Regions from separate parts of the Pelosinus sp. sgz500959 genome, predicted to be linked through region 3. Evidence: riboswitches for the same ligand, from Rfam matches in the RefSeq annotation. Region 3 holds a riboswitch; each other region holds the start of a gene.
What was found. A riboswitch is a leader RNA that binds a small molecule or an ion and turns the genes downstream of it on or off. The one in region 3 is predicted to bind cyclic di-GMP.
Positions count from the first base shown of each region.

Region 1: linked by a shared signal. The riboswitch ahead of ACAN52_RS18675 (LysM peptidoglycan-binding domain-containing protein) and the one ahead of ACAN52_RS14970 (HD-GYP domain-containing protein) in region 3 are both predicted to bind cyclic di-GMP.
Region 2: linked by a shared signal. The riboswitch ahead of ACAN52_RS16125 (CheR family methyltransferase) and the one ahead of ACAN52_RS14970 (HD-GYP domain-containing protein) in region 3 are both predicted to bind cyclic di-GMP.

Region 1 covers NZ_JBGJZL010000015.1:20,963-24,249, forward strand. The annotation lists gene ACAN52_RS18665 (formate dehydrogenase subunit gamma) at 1-352, shown strand, start outside; gene ACAN52_RS18670 (formate dehydrogenase accessory protein FdhE) at 342-1,070, shown strand; gene ACAN52_RS18675 (LysM peptidoglycan-binding domain-containing protein) at 1,296-1,832, opposite strand; cyclic di-GMP riboswitch class I at 1,940-2,025, opposite strand; gene ACAN52_RS18680 (Crp/Fnr family transcriptional regulator) at 2,123-2,818, opposite strand; gene ACAN52_RS18685 (4Fe-4S binding protein) at 2,923-3,287, shown strand, end outside.
Region 2 covers NZ_JBGJZL010000010.1:119,854-123,140, forward strand. The annotation lists gene ACAN52_RS16120 (cache domain-containing protein) at 1-558, shown strand, start outside; gene ACAN52_RS16125 (CheR family methyltransferase) at 638-1,453, opposite strand; cyclic di-GMP riboswitch class I at 1,717-1,804, opposite strand; tRNA gene ACAN52_RS16130 (tRNA-Leu) at 1,977-2,060, opposite strand; gene ACAN52_RS16135 (hypothetical protein) at 2,154-2,534, opposite strand; gene ACAN52_RS16140 (FMN-binding protein) at 2,696-3,166, opposite strand; gene ACAN52_RS16145 (ABC transporter ATP-binding protein) at 3,163-3,287, opposite strand, start outside.
Region 3 covers NZ_JBGJZL010000009.1:81,123-84,409, forward strand. The annotation lists gene ACAN52_RS14965 (threonine aldolase family protein) at 1-220, shown strand, start outside; gene ACAN52_RS14970 (HD-GYP domain-containing protein) at 312-1,397, opposite strand; cyclic di-GMP riboswitch class I at 1,567-1,654, opposite strand; gene ACAN52_RS14975 (response regulator) at 1,994-3,287, shown strand, end outside.

The DNA of each region.
Region 1 (3,287 bases), on a different contig from region 3:
GGGCGGTCATGCCAATTTGCCAGAGCAAGGTCGGTTTAATTCTGGTGAAAAAGTCAATTCCTTACTGATCTTGATTGATGGTGGGATATTAACGATCACTGGTTTCATGATGTGGTATGCTGATTCCATTCCCCTTGGGATTATCCGCTGGGCGTATCCTGTGCACGATATTGCCGCATTTTTGATGATGGCTGTTATTGTTGCTCATATGTACCTTGGCTTGCTGCATCCAGGATCAAAAGAAGCGATTAACGGGATGTTGAGTGGTACAGTATCACGTTCTTTTGCGAAGTTACATCATGGGAAATGGTATCGAGAAATGACGCAAAAGGAGAAAAAAAGTGATCAATAAAAAAGAATTTACTGAGATTTTGGAGTTTCTTGAAGAGCATATTGCCCAGATTGATATGGTTCCTGCCGATGATGTACTGCAGAATTTATGGCAAACACGATTGGCAAACGATGAGTCAGCGTTAAGAGAAAATGAATTTCCTCTTAACGCAGCAGTTTGTTTGGTCATTGAAGTGATCAGCGATCGTGAAAAAAAAATATTGCCCACTATTCAGGCAGAACAATTAGTATTGCGATATTTAGATCAGCAGTCGATTCATCCAGACTGGCAACAGATTGGTATTCTGCCCGAAAATGGTGATATTTATGTACATTTATCCTGTAGAATAGCCTTAGAGAAAATGGCTAAGTTGGTGACGGATGTTGTCTCTTTAGCAAGTTGGGATAATAAAGAGTGCCCAGTATGTGGAGATAGCCCCGCCTTTGCTTGTCTGGAAAAAGGGCAAGGAAAACGTTTGTTAGTGTGCGGGGCCTGTCTGACACAATGGAGATATAAACGTATTGGCTGCGCTTTTTGTAATGAGGAAAATCCTGAGAAACTAAAAATTGTAACTGCTGAGGAATTCCCTGGATGGTCGGCTACAGTCTGTCTGACATGCAAAGGCTATCTTAAAACAGCAGACTTACGTACACTAACCTCCACTCCTAATTGGTATAAGGCTGTAATGGAAACCCTGCCTCTTGATTATGCATTGACACTTCATGAAAAAAGTACATAGTTTTTTGAAATGATAGCAATCAGCAATCTGTTGCTATCATTTCATTTTCCCTTAAAAACTCTTTTAGGGCCAGCTGCTTTAAAAGAATGAATCGTTTTGCTGGTGGCTACACCTAAGCAGTTCTTGGCGTATTATTGAATAATAACGGCAGAAACTCCTGCAAAAATTCTAATGAGATTTTTTGCAGGAGTTTTAGATCATTTTTAAATCTTAAATTGGAGATTTTTAGAATTCATTTTTAAAATTATTTGTGGAGATTCTGAATTCTCCTTTACTACTAGCATTAGTAGGCACTTTTAAGGTTTGCCCTGCATAAATGGATGCACTATGATTGAGGTCGTTTATTGTCTTGATTGTATAGACCAATTCTCGTATATCTTCTTTATCTGAAGCGTACCGTGATGCAATACTCCATACCGTATCGCCACTGGATACTTGTATATTCACGTAATTTACAGTGGGTTTTTCGGCATTGCTAAAGGAAATGTTTAGTATATTGATCAACAAAATTGCGAAAATGCTTGTAATAATGAATTTCATAATCGTATCATTCAGCATACTATATGGATGGGAAGCATTCTTTTTCTGATCAAAAGGAATGACGATACCCATTTTTTTAGGTTGAACTTCTATGCATTTTGTAGATTCTTCGTCAAAAATTTCAAAATGATGCTTATAGTTAGTGAATGCTTTTATTAAGATGTCTTTGTCAAAAATCTCGCCTAGTTTCTTATATGACCAAGATCTTATATCGATATTCATAAAAATACCACCTTTATCATCATTGATCGATTGTATATGGATTTTCATCACAATAGAAATAAAAAAAACAGGCATTTTGCCTGTTGCGCATCCTAGGAAATCCTATAAATGGCAACCTGGCAATCATAGATATTACATCCTTAGACCCATAGTTTTGCGTCCTCATCTTTTGATAAGTTTGCCGAAATAATTCAATTATTGCTATAATGTTACAACTAATGTCACAAATAGTCAAGACTTTTAACCCAGAAATATAGGACAAAAGTCTTAGATATGTCGAAAAAAATATTTTATGAGTCGGCAATCTTCTTTAAGGTTTCAAGGTCATGAATTTTTATTGATGTACGATAAAATTCAATAAGACCTTCATCTCTCATACGCCCCATTTCTCTTGATAAAGCTGTTCTAGAGACGTTTAGAAAATCGGCTAAATCATTACGACTTAAGGAGAGATTAAAAACCTGTTTCTCTGCTAATCGACACTGTTCTAGAAGATAGGTACTTATCTTTCCTCGCATACTGCTGATTGTAAGGTATTCGACTTTTCGATTTAGTAAAAGAGCTTTTTCCGATAGTATTGATAACATATTTTTTATAAGTTGCGTGTGGCCTGTGCAAGTATTGGCACAACTGCCTGCAATTTTATCAGGAGCCAAAAATATGACAGAACAAGGGGTTTGAGCAAATACGCTTGCAGGCCAAATTTTCTTGCTTGAAAATGCAATCATTTCGCCAAAAATATGACCAGCTCTTAGCGTCGTCATCACATTCCGGCTACCAGCTACATTTTCTTTTATAACAACGGCTTCCCCCGTAAGTAAAACACCTAATCCTGTAAAAGGCTCACCGCCAATCGTAATATAACTATTTTTCTTATACGTATAGACTTTAGGTTGTAGGCAATGAATCATACTTTCTAATTCATTTGCTGAAATACTGTCAAATAAGGGGGATCCCATCAGGATCTTGCCAAGATTATTACACAAATTTATCTCCACCTTGTTTTTGGTAGCCAAGGATACCGTTTTTTTTATTATATTGTATTACAATGAGATAGAAATACAAGATATATTGCACTGGAGGAAATGTTATGTTACGAGAAATTGTGAAAATAGATGAAGAAAAATGTGTTGGCTGTGGGCTTTGTACCTCGGCTTGTCAAGAGGGAGCCTTACAACTCATTGATGGAAAAGCAAAGTTGCTATCGGATGCATACTGTGACGGTCTTGGAAAGTGCTTGCCTAATTGTCCTGTAGGGGCTATTACAATTGAGAAGCGTGCTGCAGTTGCTTTTGATAGAGAAATTGCACCAAAACATCTTATGGGAAAAACTAAAGTATCAGAGTCAGTCAACTCAGGAGGCGGTTGTCCAGGCACTCGTGCTGCAGTGATTGAAAGAAAAAAAGTAAGTAGCCAAGTTCAGGAAAGTAAGCAAACTTCTGAATCTCAATTAGG
Region 2 (3,287 bases), on a different contig from region 3:
AAAATCCCTAATATTCTGCACGATCAATTGGATTTAGTTTTAAGCGAATTAGCACGTATCGAAACAATCATTACCGATTTTTTAGCAATATCCAAAACCAAGTCAACAGAACAAGAAAAACAGGACTTAAATGAAATTATTAATAAAATTGCCCCATTACTACTGACAGATGCACTCAAACGAGGAATGAATCTTGAATTTAAACTCTCTAGGGATATTCCCCAGCTTATTCTAGCGGAAAAAGAAATTAAACAATTACTTTTAAATCTTGCTATGAATGGGCTGAATGCGATGAAGCAGCATGGTACATTAACAATTGAAACCAAATATCAAGATGGCTCTGTGATTTTATGCATAGAAGATTCCGGTTGCGGTATTCCTAAAGACTTACAAGAGAAAATTTTTGATCCCTTCTTTACAACAAGAGATGATGGTACAGGACTTGGTCTTTCTGTCTGTGCTAGTATTGTTGAACGTCATAGTGGTATCATTAAAGTCGATTCCGAAGAGGGAAAAGGAACTCGTTTTGTTATCACTTTCCCAGTAGAAAAAAATTAAGCAACCTCTTTAAAGCAAAAAAATGATTAAATTCACGTTATTCGCGGATTTAATCATTTTTTACTTTGCATTTATATTTTTATGCTTTTCTATAAATAGCAGGCGCCACAAACTGATATCGACTTTCATGACGATTAATTGATTCAGAATGGCCAATGAATAAATAGCCCCCTGATTCCATATGATCATAAAATCGATTGATTAATTTTTCTTTAGTCTCAGCATCAAAATAGATCATTACATTACGACAAAAAATAAGATGGAATTTCTTTTTGAAAGGAAATGTTTCACTCATAAGATTAAATCGTCGAAATATGACTTCCTGCCGTATTATTTCTCTTAGAACACTGTACTCTGAATCGATTTTATGAAAATACTTAGCACGCCAGTAAGCCGGCAAATTGTCTAACTGATTACTAGGGTAGACGGCTTTTTGCGCCTTTTCTAAGACATCTGTTGAAATGTCAGTAGCTAAAATTTTCGTATCCCACCCACTCTTTTGCGCGCCGAAATAAGAGTTAATCAGCATTGCTAACGTATATGGTTCTTCACCTGTAGAGCAACCAGCACTCCATACCCGCAGATCTTTCTTTTTGGCCTCAACTGTAGCGAGATACGGTAGAACCACTTGCCCTAAAACTTCAAAATGTTGTGGTTCTCGCAAAAAATAAGTATGGTTTGTCGTAAGCTTATTTACTAAGATTGTCCCAGACTTGCCTGTACGATCACTTTTCACATGAGAAAAATACTCCGAAAAATTATGAAAACCGCATTGCGCTATATAGTTATTCAAACGTCCGCACACTAACACTTTTTTTTGTAATAAGTTGATTCCATAATTAGCCTTAACAAATCCAACAAGTTCCCTAAATTCCCGTTCCGTTATATCTTCCATGGTTTTTCCTCCTTTCAAGCATACAAACAAAAATAGTATGATTATTTCTTTACTTTCGATGGGACTATGATTTGCCAACTTGTACTCGTCAAAAATAATTTTTGATTTTCTTAACTCTATTTATCTCTTCTTTTCCATTGCTAAATAGGATGAACTTAACATCATATTATAGTTATTACCTTATTAACTGCTTAATTTCTCCTATCTGAAAACGCAAAAAAGATCAGGGGTATCCTGACCTTGGGTATGTTAACATAAAGCAACATAGCAGCCTGGCAATCTTGGTCGTGATACGACTGTAGACCCATAGCTTTGCGTCCCGATCTTTCAATAGGTTTGCCAATATTATTTTTTTGTCTAAAAATGTATAATTATTTTATATTTCATTATATTCTTCTTCTATAATGACGTCAATATTTTATAAGAAAATAGCCTAACTAACCAGAACCTAAGTTTTATATCAATATAAAAAGCATATAGCAAAAAAACTTTCAAGAAAATCTTGAAAGTTTTATAATTGATGTGGTGCGGGAAAGAGGACTTGAACCTCCACACCTTGCGGCGCCAGATCCTAAGTCTGGTGCGTCTGCCATTCCGCCATTCCCGCTTATGAAATTTGTTGTACAAACCCCGTGGTTCTTATTATAGCAGATTAGTAATTAAAAAGAAAGGTTTTTTTTCATCTTTTTTATAAAAAGAATTAATGGTGCATACTATGGTCCATTGCTGGCATCATAGTCGTTTGTGTATTATCTGGCGTAGTAGCTTGATCAGTTGGCTCGACTGAATTAACTAAGTCTAACATCATTTGTCTGAGTGCAGGATCTCTTGATAGCATTTGTTTCATCATAGCCTGCATTTCAGGTGTTTTCATCATCTCAAGACACTTGGTTTGCATTTCAGGGGAGTTCATCATTTTATGCATATCCATATCTCCCATTTGGCCTTTTTCCATCATCATTTCATGAGTTGATGGTGCATTTTTTTCAGCAGCGCTGACAACATTCGTAGACAATGTGACTCCTAATACCGAAACCCCGAGTAAACCTCCAACAATCCAACCTGTCATTTTATTTTTCATAATCTGATCATCCTTTCTTATATCATTTTGCTAAAAAGATTGTAATTGATCTTTGCACTATAATCATACCAGACAATTATGAAAAACTGATGAATATTTGTTGAAAAACTAATGAAGTTTAAAAAAACCATACCCTCAAATTGAAAGGGTATGGTTTTTTATCACTTTGCCTGCTCCAAAGCCTTATGTCCTGCCTCACTAAATTGTTTAAAAGAAAGTGTTGCACCAGATATGGAGTCAACCTTATTTAAGTCTTGTGTTTCTATAAGCCTCGGACCATAGGACATGGCCCCTTTAAGTCCTTGTTGAGCCTTTTTATAGAATTCTGGATTTTCAATTGTACCATTTGTTTTTCCATACTCACTATCTTTTACCTTACCATCTTTTTGAATGCCTTTATAGTCAGCCTTAGTAATTTTACCTTGTTGAATCGTCAGCGTCAGCTCGCCTATGGCACCACGTTCATCAGGGCTGCTTTTACCTGTGTAAGTTCCATCCTTATAAGCCGTATGCATATCATGATTTGCATGACCAGAGTGATCTTCAGTCTTTTCACGACTGCAACCAGCAGCTAGAATGGCAATCATACAACCTACGATTATCATAGATAACCATTTCCTCATGTTCTTCATGAAACTTCCTCCATCTTGCAAACGATCCTCTGATCTTTCCGATCTACAATACGACCGTGTTCTAAGACTACACACCGTTCAGCTAGTTCTGCCACTCTTGGATCATGAGTAACCATAATGA
Region 3 (3,287 bases):
AATCACTACGGCTGGTTACCAATTCTTAACCGATTCCCCTTCTAATCAGATCTTTCCGATCTTGCCTAACTCCCTCATTACAAAACTTGAAAAAAACTATTCCTTTTATATCTGGTCTAAAATCGATCATAATCACTCATCCATTCGTCTTGTCACTTCGTGGGCTACCACTGAGGATGCTGTCATGGCATTCATTAAAGACCTAAACAGCGCACTTTAGATTCAGGTTTAGCTTATTACTCTTATTTAAATTCTAAAAAAACATCTGAAAACCAGCATTTTTTCTGGTACTCAGATGTTTTTTATATTCTTTATATTTTATCATTTATAATATCCAAAATTCCAATCTCTTTATTTTTAGCTAAGTCCAAAAAAGTACCATCCATCAATTTTATAATTGGACTAATTGTTGGAGTAGGATGCAGATACACCACTTCTCCTTGTTGTCCATTACTTAGGGATACAATACTATTTGCTACGCTACTTTTAATCGTATTTAAAAATGCTAAACATAAATTAGGGTCAAGTTGATGATACATTTGTTCAACTAGAGTTTCCGCAACCGAGAAAGGCGTCAATTTTTTGCGATAAACTCGGTCCGTTGTCATGGCATCATAAATATCTGCAATCGAAACAATCTTACCATAATAACTAATTTGATTTTTTGTCAAGCCTTTTGGATAACCGCTACCATCATTTCTTTCATGATGATGCAAAACTCCCCGCTTAACTGACTCGGCAAGTTGGCTATATTGTAACAAAAATTGATAACCATTCTCTGGATGAGTTTTCATCAGTTCCATTTCTTCCTGAGTCAGTTTCCCAGGCTTATTTAAAATATCTAATGTAATACTGATCTTACCGATGTCATGCAAAAGACCAGCTATCACTAAATCTTCTAGTTGAGATTTCTTTAACTCGATAGCTTTACCTAAAATCCCAGAAATAATAGCAACATTGATCGAATGACGATAAGTATAATCACAATGGACTCGAATATTTTGTATATACTCTAGTGCTCCATAAGTATCCATAAGCGGTCCAATATGAGAATCAACGAGTCTGTGAATAACATCTAAGGGAAGATGATTTGATAAGCGAATACTTTCAAAAGCCTCTTTAATAATCTGCACTGTCTCTTGATAAAAGCCCTCAAAAGCAGTTTTACTTCTGACGACTTTATTATGCTTATAACGAAATTTCGTATGAAAATCAATACGCTCATTGTAAACCACTTCAACAAAGGGGCATTCTCTTTTTCGCAGAGCAGAAATACACTGATCTGTTAATCGGACACCTTGCGAAAGAAGAACTCTCCCATTTTCTGTTAAAACATCCTTTGCAAGGATCATACCCGTTTGGACATCGCATATTCGCACAGATTGCACTCGTGCCATGAAAGCCAATCCTCCTTTCAAACTAAGAAAAGACTTTTCTTTTGCCAATTCGTCAGACCTAGGCAAAAAAACCGAGTCGTTCTTACTCGGAATCGAGAAAGCGATATGCTTTCTAATTCCAATAAAAAAAGCAGCACCTTATACCAAGGTGCTACTTACAACTATAATTGAAAGCAACCTGGCAATCGTAGGCTATTATGCCCCTTAGACCCATGGCTTTGCGTCCCTGACTTTCGACAGGTTTGCCAAAATATACTATTATTTCCTTTTATATTACACTATATTGCATATATCGTCAATAAAAAAATAGGAACTAAGTCCTATAGCAATCAAAAAAGCATCTTGAATTATTATCGAATTTAACTGGATTTTTATCATGAAAATAGTAAATCAGAACTCACTGCATAACATGAATATCATTAAATTTATTATAATTTTTATAGAACGTCGAAAAATGTCAAAATAATCATTTTTTTATCAAAAAAAGCATTTTTTTCCTATAAAAAATGCTTTTTAAAAAGGTTTTTTCATTCTTGTCCAGAATGCTTATTCATTAAGAAACTTTTTTCATTCACTCTTTTCAGGAGGTTAGCTGAATGTTTTTACCCCCGTTTCTCTCCATCGATCGCCATGTGCGCCTGCCTCTTAGCTTAGCAATCGGTATCATCGTCTTTTTCATTTTTTTCATCCTTTTACCTTCATGGCATATGCAAGAGCAAACCACGCCACTCTTTGCGGTTCAGGGCAACCAAATAGAATTGAATACAGGCTGGTATTATCGCTGGGGTGATAGCCCCAAAACTTCAACGGGTGCACTCACTTGGTTAGAAGAATCACCAGAAAAAGAATCCAGTTGGTCGATACAACCCATCCTTGAACGACCTTTTTTAGTCAATGATCAGCATTTTATTTGGCTTGCCATATCTCTACCAAATGTTACTGCACTATCTGATTCACTCTATTTACCAGGGATCGATCAACTTTTTGAAGCGTATATCCACGGAGAAAAGATTTATACCTTTGGTACTTTGGATCAATTAGAAAATCATCAGTTTTTAGGCTGGAGTTGGTACCTACTCCCTTTACGCCCGGAATGGAGCGGTCAAACTTTATTTCTACGAATTTATTCTGAAGATGAAACCATTGGTCTTATTGCTCCTCCTCTATTGGTTAATGGCGCGACGTTCCAACTTGATCTACTAAAAAATGATCTCTTTGCTACCTTTTGTTCATTCTTCTTCCTTCTCGCCGGTATATTATCTGGTATCAGTTATAGATTAGAGCGCAAGTTATCTGAACATTTATATTTTGGCATGTTTTCCATAGCTATAGGAATTTATACACTTACACAAACAAAAATCAGGTTAATCTTATTACCCTTCCCTCTATTTTGGACTTATCTCGACCTCCTCTCTTTGTATAGCTTACCACTGTGGTTAGTCGCATTTGTTTCTAGCCTATTTAATGCTAGACGAGAGAACTTACTGCGTTACCTCTGGCTTCTGGATGCCATGTTCTATATCGCAGTCGTGTTGGCCGACCAGTTCTCTCTCTATCCCTTAATCAAAACAGTCACCTGCTTCAACTATCTAGAGTTAGTAAACATCTTCATTATTTTATTTATAACAGTACAACAAATTCAAGAACGGAATCCCAATGCGCGTTTATTTGCTTTAGGCTTTTCACTATTTATAATCTCTGCTTTGCTCGATGTTTTTGGCAGTATCAACCTTCGCTTACTGCCTTTCAAAGTTTTACACGTAGGCATGTTGATACTCATTATAACCTTCATCATTCTTTTAATGGACCGCTTTACCCTAACTCATAAGAAACTCCTTACATACTCCCACGAATTAGAATATAAAGAAAATGAGTTAATTAAACATCGTA